DNA from 3 places in the Streptomyces sp. NPDC002463 genome. Region 1 is predicted to be linked to each of the others. Evidence: riboswitches for the same ligand, from Rfam matches in the RefSeq annotation. Region 1 holds a riboswitch; each other region holds the start of a gene.
What was found. Region 1 has a riboswitch for thiamine pyrophosphate ahead of ACFYX3_RS17895 (thiamine ABC transporter substrate binding subunit). Riboswitches for the same ligand answer to the same signal wherever they lie in the genome.
Positions count from the first base shown of each region.

Region 2: it holds a riboswitch for thiamine pyrophosphate, as region 1 does, so the genes downstream of both, thiC (phosphomethylpyrimidine synthase ThiC) here and ACFYX3_RS17895 (thiamine ABC transporter substrate binding subunit) in region 1, are expected to answer to the same signal.
Region 3: it holds a riboswitch for thiamine pyrophosphate, as region 1 does, so the genes downstream of both, thiO (glycine oxidase ThiO) here and ACFYX3_RS17895 (thiamine ABC transporter substrate binding subunit) in region 1, are expected to answer to the same signal.

Region 1 is NZ_JBIARL010000008.1:97,373-101,914, reverse strand. Features, by position in the region: gene rlmN (23S rRNA (adenine(2503)-C(2))-methyltransferase RlmN) at 95-1,207, shown strand; TPP riboswitch at 1,237-1,346, shown strand; gene ACFYX3_RS17895 (thiamine ABC transporter substrate binding subunit) at 1,427-2,521, shown strand; gene ACFYX3_RS17890 (ABC transporter permease) at 2,572-4,185, shown strand; gene ACFYX3_RS17885 (ABC transporter ATP-binding protein) at 4,185-4,542, shown strand, end outside.
Region 2 is NZ_JBIARL010000007.1:156,563-161,104, forward strand. Features, by position in the region: gene ACFYX3_RS16470 (SsgA family sporulation/cell division regulator) at 1-42, shown strand, start outside; gene ACFYX3_RS16475 (YibE/F family protein) at 185-1,567, opposite strand; TPP riboswitch at 1,639-1,773, shown strand; gene thiC (phosphomethylpyrimidine synthase ThiC) at 1,768-3,564, shown strand; gene ACFYX3_RS16485 (hypothetical protein) at 3,602-4,228, opposite strand; gene ACFYX3_RS16490 (metallophosphoesterase) at 4,391-4,542, opposite strand, start outside.
Region 3 is NZ_JBIARL010000002.1:270,076-274,617, forward strand. Features, by position in the region: gene pknB (Stk1 family PASTA domain-containing Ser/Thr kinase) at 1-590, opposite strand, end outside; gene ACFYX3_RS06375 (thiazole synthase) at 683-1,477, opposite strand; gene thiS (sulfur carrier protein ThiS) at 1,483-1,683, opposite strand; gene thiO (glycine oxidase ThiO) at 1,680-2,879, opposite strand; TPP riboswitch at 2,877-2,989, opposite strand; gene ACFYX3_RS06390 (NAD(P)/FAD-dependent oxidoreductase) at 3,123-4,286, shown strand; gene ACFYX3_RS06395 (Rv2175c family DNA-binding protein) at 4,330-4,542, shown strand, end outside.

The DNA.
Region 1 (4,542 bases):
TCCAGTGAGGTCTCCTGGCTCCGGCATCGTGATGCCACGCTCCCCGTCGCCGCGGGGATACCAGACCTCGTGCCGTCTGAGGAGACACCCGATCGTGGCCCGTCCAGTGCCCGGAGAACTCACTTTCGTCGCCCCCCGCGGAGCCAAGAAGCCGCCGCGGCACCTCGCCGACCTCTCGCCCGCCGAGCGGAAGGAGGCCGTCGCCGCGATCGGCGAGAAGCCCTTCCGCGCCAAGCAGCTGTCCACGCACTACTTCGCGCGGTACGCGCACGACCCCGCCGAGTGGACCGACATCCCGGCCGCCTCGCGGGAGAAGCTGGCCGGGGAGCTGCTGCCCGACCTGATGTCCGTGGTGCGGCACATCTCGTGCGACGACGACACCACCCGTAAGACCCTGTGGAAGCTGCACGACGGCACGCTCGTGGAGTCGGTGCTCATGCGCTACCCGGACCGGGTGACCATGTGCATCTCCTCGCAGGCCGGCTGCGGGATGAACTGCCCGTTCTGCGCGACCGGGCAGGCGGGCCTCGACCGGAACCTGTCGACCGCCGAGATCGTGCACCAGATCGTGGACGGGATGCGGTCGCTGCGGGACGGGGAGGTGCCCGGGGGGCCGGCGCGGCTCTCCAACATCGTCTTCATGGGCATGGGCGAGCCGCTCGCCAACTACAAGCGGGTCGTCGGAGCCATCCGGCGGCTCACCGACCCCGAGCCGGACGGCCTCGGGCTGTCGCAGCGCGGCATCACCGTCTCCACCGTCGGCCTCGTGCCCGCGATGCTGCGCTTCGCCGACGAGGGCTTCAAGTGCCGTCTCGCCGTCTCGCTGCACGCGCCCGACGACGAGCTCCGCGACACCCTCGTGCCCGTCAACACGCGCTGGAAGGTCCGCGAGGTCCTCGACGCGGCCTGGGAGTACGCGGAGAAGTCCGGGCGCCGGATCTCCATCGAGTACGCCCTCATCCGGGACATCAACGACCAGGCCTGGCGCGGCGACCTCCTCGGCCGCCTCCTCAAGGGCAAGCGGGTGCACGTCAACCTCATCCCGCTGAACCCGACGCCCGGGTCCAAGTGGACGGCGTCCCGCCCCGAGGACGAGAAGGCCTTCGTCGAGGCGATCGCCCGGCACGGCGTGCCGGTGACCGTGCGGGACACCCGCGGTCAGGAGATCGACGGTGCCTGTGGACAGCTCGCGGCCGCCGAGCGCTGACCTTGTAGTCTGAGCTCGAACACATCTCCATATTCCGACAGGGGAGCGCCACAGCGCTGAGAGTGCGGTAACCGTAGACCGCAGACCCTCTGAACCTCGCCCAGGTCATTCTGGGTAGGAAGTTCGGTCGTAACTCAAGCTGTTGCGCCCTGCCCGCGCCCGGTCCGCCGGTCGTGGGCAGGGCCGCGTCTCTTCCTGGTCACACCCAGGAGGAATCCAGTGAGCATCAAGAAGGCCGCCGCCGTCGCGCTCGTCGCGGCGCTCGGCGTCACGAGCCTCGCCGCGTGCGGCACCGACGACGTCCGGGGCGCGGCCGGCAAGACCGACCAGCCCGCACCGAAGACGGTGACGCTGGTGAGCCACGACTCGTTCAACGCCTCCAAGGAAGTCCTCGCGGACTTCACCAAGCAGACCGGGTTCACGGTCAAGGTGCTGAAGAGCGGCGACGCCGGCGAGGCCGTCAACAAGGAGATCCTGACCAAGGGCTCCCCGCAGGGTGACGTCTTCTTCGGCGTCGACAACACGCTGCTGTCCCGCGCCCTCGACAACGGGATCTTCGTGCCGTACGAGGCGAAGGGCCTGGACCGGGTCCCGGCGACGTACCAGCTCGACAAGGAGCACCGGGTCACCCCGATCGACTCCGGCGACATCTGCGTCAACTACGACAAGAAGTACTTCGCGGACAAGAAGCTGGCGCCGCCGGTCACCTTCGACGACCTCGCGAAGCCGGCGTACAAGAACCTGCTCGTCGTGGAGAACCCCGAGCTGTCCTCCCCGGGCCTCGGCTTCCTGCTCGGCACGGCCGCGAAGTACGGCGACGAGGGCTGGCAGGACTACTGGAAGAAGCTCAAGGCCAACGGTGTGAAGACCGTCGACAGCTGGGAGCTCGCCTACAACCAGGAGTTCTCCGGCTCGGCCGGCGGCAAGCAGGCCAAGGGCGACCGGCCGCTGGTCGTGTCGTACGCATCCAGCCCGCCGGTCGAGGTGCTGTACGGCGAGCCGCAGCCGAAGGTGGCGCCCACCGGCGTCTCCACCGGCACCTGCTTCCGGCAGGTCGAGTTCGCGGGCCTGCTGAACGGTGCGAAGAACCCCGAGGGCGGCAAGGCGCTGATCGACTTCCTGATCTCCAAGAAGTTCCAGGAGGACATGCCGCTCCAGATGTTCGTCAACCCGGTGGCGAAGGACGCGGCCCTGCCGGAGTTGTTCACCAAGCACGGCGTGGTGATCGACAAGCCGGAGACCATGACGCCCCAGAAGATCGCCGAGAAGCGTGACCCGTGGATCCAGCAGTGGTCGTCGCTCGTCCTGAAGTGACACGTGAGGTGACACGGGACCTCAGGGGGGACGCGACGCGGCTCGGGCTGATGGCCCTGCCCGTCGCGTTCTTCGGGGTCTTCTTCGCCTGGCCCGTCGTGTCCATCGTGGACCGGGGGCTCCGGCCCGACGGCGCCTGGCGGTTCGGCCGGATCGGCGAGACGCTGAGCCGGCCGGACATCCTCGACGTGCTCGGCTTCACCGTGTGGCAGGCGCTCGCCTCCACCGGGCTCACCCTGCTGGTCGCGCTGCCCGGGGCGTACGTCTTCGCCCGCTTCGACTTCCCCGGCAAGGGCGCGCTGCGGGCCGTCGTCACGGTGCCGTTCGTGCTGCCGACCGTTCTCGTCGGCACCGCGTTCCTGGCGCTCGTCGGCCGGAACGGGCTCACCGACGAGCTGTGGGGGCTGCGGCTCGACACCAGTGTGTGGGCGATCCTCCTCGCGCACGTCTTCTTCAACTACGCGGTCGTCGTCCGGACCGTCGGCGGCCTCTGGTCGCAGCTCGACCCGCGCCAGGAGGAGGCCGCCCGGGTCCTCGGCGCCTCCCGCTGGCGGGCCTGGCGGACGGTCACGCTGCCCGCGCTCGCGCCGTCGGTGGCGGCCGCCGCCCTGATGGTCTTCCTCTTCACCTTCACCTCCTTCGGCGTCGTGCAGATCCTCGGCGGGGACGCGTACTCCACCCTCGAGGCCGAGATCTACCGGCAGACCGCCCGGCTGCTCGACCTGTCGACGGCGGCGGTCCTGACCCTCGTCCAGTTCGCGGCCGTCGGCGCGATCCTGGGCGTGCACGCCTGGACCGTACGGCGGCGGGAGACCGCCCTGCGGCTCGTGGCGCCGGAGCGGACCGCTCGCCGGCCGCGCGGCGCCGGGCAGTGGGCGCTGCTCGCGGGCGTGCTGTTCTCCGTGGCGCTGCTGATCCTGCTGCCGCTCGGTGTGCTCGTGGAGCGCTCCTTCGCCGGGCCGCGCGGGTACGGGCTCGGCTACTACCGGGCGCTCGGCTCGCTCGACGAGTCCGGGACCTTCCTCGTCCCGCCCCTGGAGGCGATCGGGAACTCGCTGCGGTACGCGGTGGCCGCCACCGCCATCGCGGTGCTGATCGGCGGACTCGCGGCGGCGGCCCTCACCCGGCGGGCCGGGCGGCTGGTGCGGGGCTTCGACGCGCTGCTCATGCTGCCGCTCGGGGTCTCCGCCGTCACCGTCGGCTTCGGCTTCCTCATCACGCTCGACGAGCCTCCGCTCGACCTGCGGGCCAGCTGGATCCTCGTACCCCTCGCCCAGGCACTGGTCGGCGTCCCCTTCGTCGTACGGACGATGCTGCCGGTCCTGCGCGCGGTGGACGAGCGGCTGAGGGAGGCGGCGGCCGTGCTCGGCGCCTCGCCGTGGCGGGCCTGGCGGGAGGTGGACCTGCCGATGGTGCGGCGGGCGCTGCTCATCGCGGCCGGGTTCGCCTTCGCGGTGTCGCTCGGCGAGTTCGGGGCGACCGTGTTCATCGCCCGGCCCGACAGCCCGACGCTGCCGGTCGCCGTGGCCCGGCTGCTCGGCCGGCCCGGCGAGCTCAACTACGGCCAGGCCATGGCCCTCTCGACGATTCTGATGGTGGTGTGCGCGGTGTCCCTGCTGCTGCTCGAACGGCTCCGCACCGACCGGACCTCCGGGGAGTTCTGATGCTGTCGATCGAGGACGCGACCGTACGGTTCGGGGAGCGGGCCGTGCTCGACGCCGTGGACCTGGACGTCGCCGAGCACGAGATCGTGTGCGTGCTCGGCCCCAGCGGCAGCGGCAAGTCCACGCTGCTGCGGGCCGTCGCCGGGCTCCAGCCGCTCGACACGGGCCGGGTGCTGCTCGGCGGCGCCGACCAGGCCGGGGTGCCGGTGCACCGGCGGGGCGTCGGCCTCATGTTCCAGGACCACCAGCTCTTCCCGCAGCGGGACGTCGGCGGCAACGTCGCCTTCGGGCTCCGCATGCGGGGCGCCCGGAAGGCCGAACAGGCCGAGCGGGTACGGGAGCTGCTCGACCTCGTCG
Region 2 (4,542 bases), on a different contig from region 1:
CTCGGCCGGATTCTGGCCGAGGAGAACGCCGGCCCCGCCTGAGCCGGCCCGGCCTGAACAGAGCGCGCCTGGGCCGAACCGCCTGAACGGAAACCGCCGAGCAGAACCCGCACGAGTCGTACGAAGTATCCGAGCCGGACCCTCCCCCGAGCCGGGCCGGCCCCGAACCCTCCGTATCCACGTCCTACTTGGCGCGACGGCGGCGCCCTCCCCGTACCGCCGTCGGCTTCCCGCCCCCGGACGCCGACCGGTCGGCGGAGACGACCAGGGCCGCGAGCGCCGTGGTGACCGGAACGGACGCCACCAGACCGATCGACCCGACCAGGGTCCGGACGATCTCCTCGGCGACCAGCTCGCTGTTGGCCACCGTCCCCATGCTGCTCTGGGCGATGGAGAAGAGCAGCAGCAGCGGCAGGGCGGCACCCGCGTAGGCGAGCACCAGTGTGTTGACGACCGAGGCGATGTGGTCGCGGCCGATCCGGATCCCGGCCCGGTACAGGCCGCGCGGCCCCATGCCCGGATCGGCCTGGTGCAGCTCCCAGACGGCCGAGGTCTGGGTGACCGTCACGTCGTCGAGCACGCCGAGCGAACCGATGATGATCCCGGCGAGCAGCAGACCGGACATGTCGATCTCCGGGTACAGGCCGTGGATCAGACCGGTGTAGTCGTCGGTGTTGCCGCTGAGCGAGGTCCAGCCGACGAACAGCGAGCCCAGCAGACCGATCAGCAGCAGTGAGATCAGCGTGCCGAGCACGGCGACCGAGGTGCGGGCCGAGAGTCCGTGGCACATGTAGAGCGCGATCAGCATGATGGCGCTCGACCCGACCACCGCCACGACCAGCGGGTTCGACCCCTCCAGGATCGCCGGCAGGATGAAGTACGTCAGCACGAGGAAGCTCACGGCGAGCGCGACGAGCGCCATGACGCCCCGCATCCGGCCGACGACCACGACCGCGACGGCGAAGATCCCGGCGAGCAGCGCCAGCGGCAGCTTGCGGTTCACGTCGGTCACCGAGTACTGCAGGTCGTGCGGGGCGTCGGGGGCGTACGCCACCACCACGCCCTGTCCCTCGTCCAGTTGACGCGGTGCGTCCGGCTGCACGATCTCGACGAACCTGCGCCCCTGGTCCGGGCCGGTGGTGACCTCGACCGTCGCCTTCTCGCACTGCCCCTGCCGGCCGTCGGCCGCCTCGCGCCCCTCCGGGGTGGAGGTGTCGCCGGTCGGCGGGACCTGGGCGGCGTTCACCGACTTGCAGTCGACGTGCTCGACGGAGACGACCCTGCCCTGCTGCGTCTGCCGGTCGAAGCCGACGCCGGTGCGCTCGTGCGCCGGGGTGCCGCCCGGCCACAGCACCGCGAGCCCGATGACGACCGCGGTGGCGAAGGGGATCAGGATCGCGGCGATGACCTTGCGCAGGTGCCGCGAGACGGGTGCGGCGGGTCCGTGGCTGTGGCTGTGGCCGTGCCCGCCTCCGCCGCCATGGGTGTCCACACCTCCGCCTCCGTGCCCGTGTCCGGGACCGTGGGGGTGAAGGTGTGGCTCGGGGGTCTGCTGGGGGGAAGTCACCGGCCGATCATCGCAAGAACGGCGGGGGCCCACTGTTCAGCATGGCCGGGATGACGCTAGCGTGGTGGCACCTTTGCACACGCGGGAGCTCGGAGCACCGGGCTGAGAGGGCGCTGATCACCGTACGCACGTACGGGAGGAGGCTGCGCCGACCGCCGAACCTGTTACCGGGTAATGCCGGCGTAGGGAGATTCGGTCTCATGACCATTCAGGATGCACGCACGCCTGCCTCCGACCAGAACGACGGCCAGGGCGAGCGCACGCCGGGCTGGCACAAGGGGTACGTCCAGGGCTCTCGCCCCGACCTCCGGGTGCCCGTCCGCCAGGTGCACCTCACCAACGGCAAGGACGTGACGCTGTACGACACGTCCGGCCCGTACACCGACCCCGCCATCGACACCGATGTCCGGCGGGGCCTTCCGCCGCTGCGCGAGAACTGGATCATCGCGCGCGGCGACACCGAGGAGTACGCGGGCCGCCCGGTCCGCCCCGAGGACGACGGCATCAAGCACACCTCGCCGCGCGGCGGTGGGCTGAAGAACCTCGACGCCGTCTTCCCCGGCCGTCCCCGGCTGCCGCGCCGCGGCCGCCCCGGCCAGGCCGTGACCCAGCTCGCGTACGCCCGCCGGGGCGAGATCACCCCGGAGATGGAGTACGTCGCGATCCGCGAGAACGTCTCCCCCGAGGTCGTGCGGGAGGAGATCGCCGCGGGCCGCGCCGTGCTGCCGGCGAACGTGAACCACCCGGAGATCGAGCCGATGATCATCGGCAAGCGGTTCCTGGTGAAGGTCAACGCCAACATCGGCAACTCCGCCGTGACCTCCTCCATCGAGGAGGAGGTGGAGAAGATGACCTGGGCGACCAAGTGGGGCGCCGACACGGTCATGGACCTGTCCACCGGCCGCAACATCCACACCACCCGCGAGTGGGTGCTGCGCAACTCCCCCGTGCCGATCGGCACCGTGCCGCTCTACCAGGCCCTGGAGAAGGTCGACGGCAAGGCCGAGGAGCTGACCTGGGAGATCTACAAGGACACGGTCATCGAGCAGGCCGAGCAGGGCGTCGACTACATGACCGTGCACGCCGGCGTGCTCCTGCCGTACGTGCCGCTCACCGCGCGCCGCAAGACCGGCATCGTCTCGCGCGGCGGCTCGATCATGGCCGCCTGGTGTCTCGCCCACCACCAGGAGAACTTCCTCTACACGAACTTCGAGGAGCTCTGCGAGATCCTCGCGGCGTACGACGTCACGTACTCGCTCGGCGACGGTCTGCGTCCCGGCTCGATCGCGGACGCCAACGACGAGGCGCAGTTCGCGGAGCTGCGCACGCTCGGCGAGCTGAACACGATCGCCAAGCGGCACGACGTGCAGACGATGATCGAGGGCCCGGGACACGTCCCGATGCACAAGATCAAGGAGAACATCGACCTCCAGCAGGAGATCTGCGAGGAGGCGCCGTTCTACACGCTCGGCCCGCTGACCACGGACGTCGCGCCCGCGTACGACCACATCACCTCGGGCATCGGCGCGGCGATGATCGCCTGGTGGGGCACGGCGATGCTCTGCTACGTGACGCCCAAGGAGCACCTGGGCCTGCCGAACAAGGACGACGTGAAGACGGGCGTCATCACGTACAAGATCGCGGCGCACGCGGCGGACCTCGCCAAGGGGCACCCGGGCGCGCAGGAGTGGGACGACGCGCTCTCGGACGCGCGGTTCGAGTTCCGCTGGGAGGACCAGTTCAACCTGGCCATGGACCCGGTCACGGCCCGTGAGTTCCACGACGAGACGCTGCCGGCGGAGCCCGCGAAGACCGCGCACTTCTGCTCGATGTGCGGTCCGAAGTTCTGCTCGATGAAGATCAGCCGGAGCATCACCGAGCAGTTCGGCGGCGACGACCCGCAGACCAGCGAGGAAGAGGCCCGGGCGGGGATGCTGGCCAAGTCGGCCGAGTTCGCCGCGCAGGGCAACCGGCTCTACCTGCCGCTGGCGGACTGATCCTCCGACCTCGCGGTGTCCCCCGGAACGTACGGCGCTAGTCGAGCGCGTCCGGGGGTGCCGCGGCGGCGAGGGCGTCGCGGAGGAAGGGGACGATGCCGCGCTCCAGGAGGGCGTGGCGCCAGGCCTCGCGGGCGCGGGTGAGTTCGTCGTCGAGGGGCGGGGCCTCGGCGGGTGCGTTGCGCAGGGCGGTCACGAGGAGGCCGACGCCCGCGGACAGCAGGCCGGCCGCGGCCAGGGCGGCGAAGACGAGGCCTGCCGTCAGCAGGGTCCCGCCGAACACCACGCTCGGCGCGAGGGCGTGCAGAACGCCTCCGACCAGCAGGAATATCGCGGCGGCCGTGCCCGCGAGGACGGGCACCATCACGTTGACGATGGCGACGACACCGGCGCCCGCGCCGGGTTCCGCTCGGGGTGGCCGGGCCCCGAGGGCGGCCCGGTTCTGCTCGCGGACCTTCACGAAGTGGTCGTACTCGCTCGCCGCGGCGGTGGTGACGAGCGCTGTCGCGTTCATCGTCATGGAACGCAGCTGAGTGACCGTCAGCCTCGTTCCGACTCCGGCGAGTTCCGGACGTGCGTGGGCGGTGCTCAGTGCGTCGTCGAGGAGCCGCTCGTACTCGGCGCGGTCCTCGGTCAGCAGGTGCGGAGCCACGTTCATGTGCATCCCCCGATGCTCCGTGGGCCGCCAGGATCAGCCGTCGGAAACGCTCGGCCGGGCGGAAACGGAGGAGAGCCTGCTACGGATGACCCGATGGTATTGCGGTGACGCCACGGCCTGACAGGGTGTTTCCGGAAATCGACTTCCCCGGATGCGCAGGGTTATGCGTCAGCCGTTCAGGGGGAGTTGGACGACCAGTAGCTTTCCGGCCATGGTCACTCCGCCGTCCATGGCGATCGCGAGCCCGTCCGCGTACACGTGCGGTCCGTCCACGACCGGGCCCGCGCCGTCCTCGCCGTCCTCCGTGCCGACCTGGCCGA
Region 3 (4,542 bases), on a different contig from region 1:
GCGCGGGTGTCGGCGGTGCCGTGCTCGATCTGCTCCGGCGCGAGGTACGAGACCGTGCCGAGGACCGAGCCGGTGGTGGCCGTCGCCGAGCCCACGGCGCGTACGAGACCGAAGTCGGCGACCTTCACGCGGCCGTCGTCCCCTATCAGGACGTTCTCCGGCTTCATGTCCCGGTGCACGAACCCGGCCCGGTGCGCGGCGCCCAGCGCGGCGAGCACCGGCTCCAGGATGTCGAGGGCGGCACGGGGGGAGAGGGCGCCGCGCTCGCGCAGCACGTCACGGAGGGTGCAGCCGGCGACGTACTCCATCGCCAGATAGACGTACGCGCCCTCGGCGCCCTGGTCGAAGACCCCGACGACGTTCGGGTGCGCGAGCCGCGCGACGGACTTCGCCTCGCGGATGAACCGCTCGACGAAGGCGGCGTCCGTGGCGAGCGACGGGTGCATCACCTTGAGCGCGAGGACGCGGTCGAGGCGGGTGTCCACGGCCCGGTAGACCGTGGCCATCCCGCCGACGGCGATGCGCGCGTCGACGCGGTAGCGGCCGTCGAGCAGCCGCCCGACGAGGGGGTCCTGAAGGGTCGTGTCCACGGCCCGAGTCTACGAGCCGGGGACGGGGGACCTGTGCCTCCGTCCCCCGACTGCAGCGCACCTGTGACGCGCGGCACGGCCGTGCGGCGGGGTCAGAACGCCGGGCGTTCCGGGTCCAGGGCCGCGCGCCCCTCCGCGGGAGAGGACGCCGAGGCGAAGTGGCGGCGGGGGATTCGGCCCGCGCGGTGGGCCAGGCGGCCCGCCGTGACCGCGTGGCGCATCGCCGACGCCATCAGGACCGGCTCCTGCGCGCGCGTCACCGCCGACGCCAGCATCACCGCCGCGCACCCCAGCTCCATCGCGAGCGCCGCGTCCGACGCCGTTCCCGCGCCGGCGTCGAGGATGACCGGGACCTCGGCCCGCTCCACGATCAGCTGGAAGTTGTGCGGGTTGCGGATGCCGAGCCCGGAGCCGATGGGGGAGCCGAGCGGCATGATCGCGGCGCAGCCGACGTCCTCCAGCTTGCGGGCGAGGACCGGGTCGTCGTTGGTGTAGGGGAGGACGGTGAAGCCGTCGTCGACCAGGGTCTCGGCCGCGGCGAGGAGCTCCTCGCCGTCCGGGAGGAGGGTGCGTTCGTCCGCCACCACCTCCAGCTTGATCCAGTCCGTGCCCAGCGCCTCGCGGGCCAGGCGGGCGGTCAGGACGGCCTCGCCGGCCGTGTAGCAGCCCGCCGTGTTCGGGAGGACCTGGATGCCGAGCCGGGTCAGGACGGAGAGGACCGAGCCCTGGACCGTCGGGTCCAGGCGCCGCATGGCGACCGTCGTCAGTTCCGTGCCGCTGGCGACGAGGGAGCGTTCCAGGACGTCGAGGCTGGGGGCGCCGCCGGTGCCCATGATGAGGCGGGAGGTGAACTCCGTACCGCCGAGGGTGAGGACGTCGTCGGACATCGCGGTCAGCCTCCCTGCACGGCCGTGAGGACTTCCACCCGGTCGCCCTCGCCGAGCAGCGTCGTGGCCCACTCGCCGCGCGGCACGACCGTCTCGTTGAGCGCGGCGGCGACCCCGGCGCGGGCCGTGGTGAGGGTGGCCACGAGGGCGTCCAGGGAGAGGGGGCCCGTCAGGACCCGGGCCTCGCCGTTCACGGACACGTTCATGCGGGCTGCTCCTGACGTACGGGGGAGAAACGGCGGGGGGTGAAGGGGCGCGCCTCGTCGGGGAGGGTGCCCGTGGTGAGCGCCTCGGCCATGACGTCGCCGGTGACGGGCGTGAGCAGCACCCCGTTGCGGTAGTGGCCGGTGGCCAGGTGCAGGCCGGGCAGGGCGCTCGGCCCGAGGAGGGGGGCGTTGTCCGGGGAGCCGGGGCGCAGGCCCGCGCACGTCTCGGTGAGCGGCAGTTCGGTGAGGCCGGGGACGAGTTCGTGGGCGTCGCGCAGCAGCTCGTACACCCCGCCCGCCGTCACCGTGGTGTCCCAGCCGAGTTCCTCGCTGGTGGCGCCGACGACGAGCTCGCCGTTCTCGCGGGGCACCAGGTAGACGTGGCTGCCGCGGACGACGGCCCGGACGGTGCGGGAGAGGAACGGGGCGTACGCGGGGGGCACCCGCAGCCGGAGGACCTGGCCCTTGACGGGGCGGACCGGCGGCAGCACCTCCGCGGGCACGCCCGCGAGCCGCCCGCTGAGGCTGCCCGCGGCGAGGACGACCTGGTCGGCCGTCAGTTCCCCGCCGCCGGCGAGCACGACGCCGCTCGCCCGGTCCCGTACGACCGTGAGCCGCTCGGCGAGGGTCCGGTGGAAGACCACTCCGACCCGCTCGCAGGCCGCCATCAGCGCGGCGGCGAGCCGGCGCGGGTCGACCTGGTGGTCGCCGTCGACGCGCAGCCCGCCCCGGACGCCGGGCGCGAGCATCGGTTCGAGGCGGCGGCACTCGCGGCCGCTGAGCCATTCGGAGACGAGCCCGCAGCGGGTCTGCAGGGCGTGCAGTTCGCGCAGATGGGCCCGGTCGTCGGCGTCGAGGGCGACGGCGAGGGTGCCGCAGGCGCGGTAGCCGACGTCGTGGCCGGTGGCTTCCTCGAGTTCGGCGACGAACGCGGGATAGCGCTCGGCGGAGGCGAGGTTGAGCCCGAGCAGGGTCTCCTCGCCGTAGTGGAGTTCGGTGACGGCGGCGAGCATGCCGGCCGCGACCCGCGCGGCGCCGCCGCCCGGGTCCGGGTCGACGACGGCGGTGCGCAGTCCGCGCTGCGCGGCCCGCCAGGCCGTGACCAGGCCGATGATGCCGCCCCCGACGACGAGGATGTCGGACACACGGCCGTCGGAAACACGGCCGTCGGACACATGGACATCGGAAGAACGCATGGGCGTCCAGCCCCTCCCTTCGCCGGCATGACCCGGATCAGGTTCGTACGGTCGGAGGCCGGCCAGCCTCCCTCTCAGCCCGGTGCGTCCGGGCTCCCGCGAGTGCTTTACGCCCGTCAGACTAGCCCGCGCGATCGGACCGCCACAGACCCCTCCCTTCCTGACGGTACGTCAGATGCGTAAGGTGGTCGGGTGAGCGAGCAGAAGCAGGCCCAGCAGCACGTCGTGATCGTCGGCGCCGGAATGGCGGGCGTCCAGACCGCCGTCGCCCTGCGCGAGCAGGGCTTCACCGGCCCCGTGACCCTCATCGGGGCCGAGCCCCACCAGCCCTACGACCGGCCCCCGCTCTCCAAGGCGATCCTCCTCGGCAAGGCAGAGGACTCCGCCTTCGAGATCGACTTCGAGGACCTCGCCATCGAGCTCCGCCTCGGCCTGGACGTCACCGGGCTGCGCGCCGCCGACCACGAGATCGACACCGAGGCCGGACCCGTCGCGTACGACACGCTCGTCGTCGCCACCGGGGCCCAGCCCGTCGTCCTGCCCGGCACCGAGGGCGTCCCCGGGGTCCATCTGCTGCGCACCCTCGACGACGCCGTGCGCCTCGGGCCCGTCCTGGAGCGCCGTCACTCCGTCGTGGTCGTGGGTGCCGGCTGGATCGGCGCCGAGTTCGCCACCGCCGCGCGCGAGGCCGGCTGTGCCGTCACCGTCGTCGAGGCCGCCGACCGCCCCCTCGCCGGAGCCCTGCCCGCCGAGGTCACCGCGCCCATGGCCGCCTGGTACGGGGCGAACGGCGCCGAACTCCTCACCCACGCGCGCGTGGACACCGTCGAACCCGGCCGCGTCGTCCTCGCCGACGGCCGCGCACTGCCCGCCGACGCCGTCGTCGTCGGCATCGGCGCCCGCCCCGCCACGAGCTGGCTCGCCGGCTCCGGCATCGCCCTCGACGCGGACGGCGCCGTCACCGCCGACGACCGGCTGCGCACCTCCCTGCCCGACGTCTACGCGGTCGGCGACTGCGCCTCCTTCCCCTCCGCCCGCTACGGCGAGCGCCTCCTCGTCCACCACTGGGACAACGCCCTCCAGGGCCCCCGCGCGGTCGCTGCGGCGATCACCGGCGCCGCCGACGCGCCGTACGACCCCGTGCCGTACTTCTGGTCCGAGCAGTTCGGCCGCTTCGTCCAGTACGCGGGGCACCACGCGGACGCCGACGAGCTGCTGTGGCGCGGCGACCCGGCCGACGAGGCCTGGTCCGTGCTCTGGCTGCGCGCCGGGGTGCCCGTCGCCCTCCTCGCGGTCGGCCGTCCCCGCGACCTGGCCCAGGGCCGCAAGCTCATCGAGGCCGCCGTCCCCGTCGACCCGGAGCGCGCCGCGGACCCGTCCGTCCCCCTGAAGGCCGCAGTCCGGTAGGGCCCGACTACCGACTGTCAGTCCGGGATGGCAGGCTTGTCCTGTGACCGAGATTGACGTAAAGATCGATGCTCTCGTCCCCGCCTGGCTCTACGTGCCCGACATCGCGGAGATGCTCGATATCGACGTGGTGCGCGTGCGACAGCTGATCAAGGAAGGCCAGCTCATCGCCGTGCGCCGCGGCGAGAACAACGCCCTGCAGATCCCCGCCGCCTTCATCCAGGGCGACAAGATCGTCAAGGGTCTCGTCGGGCTC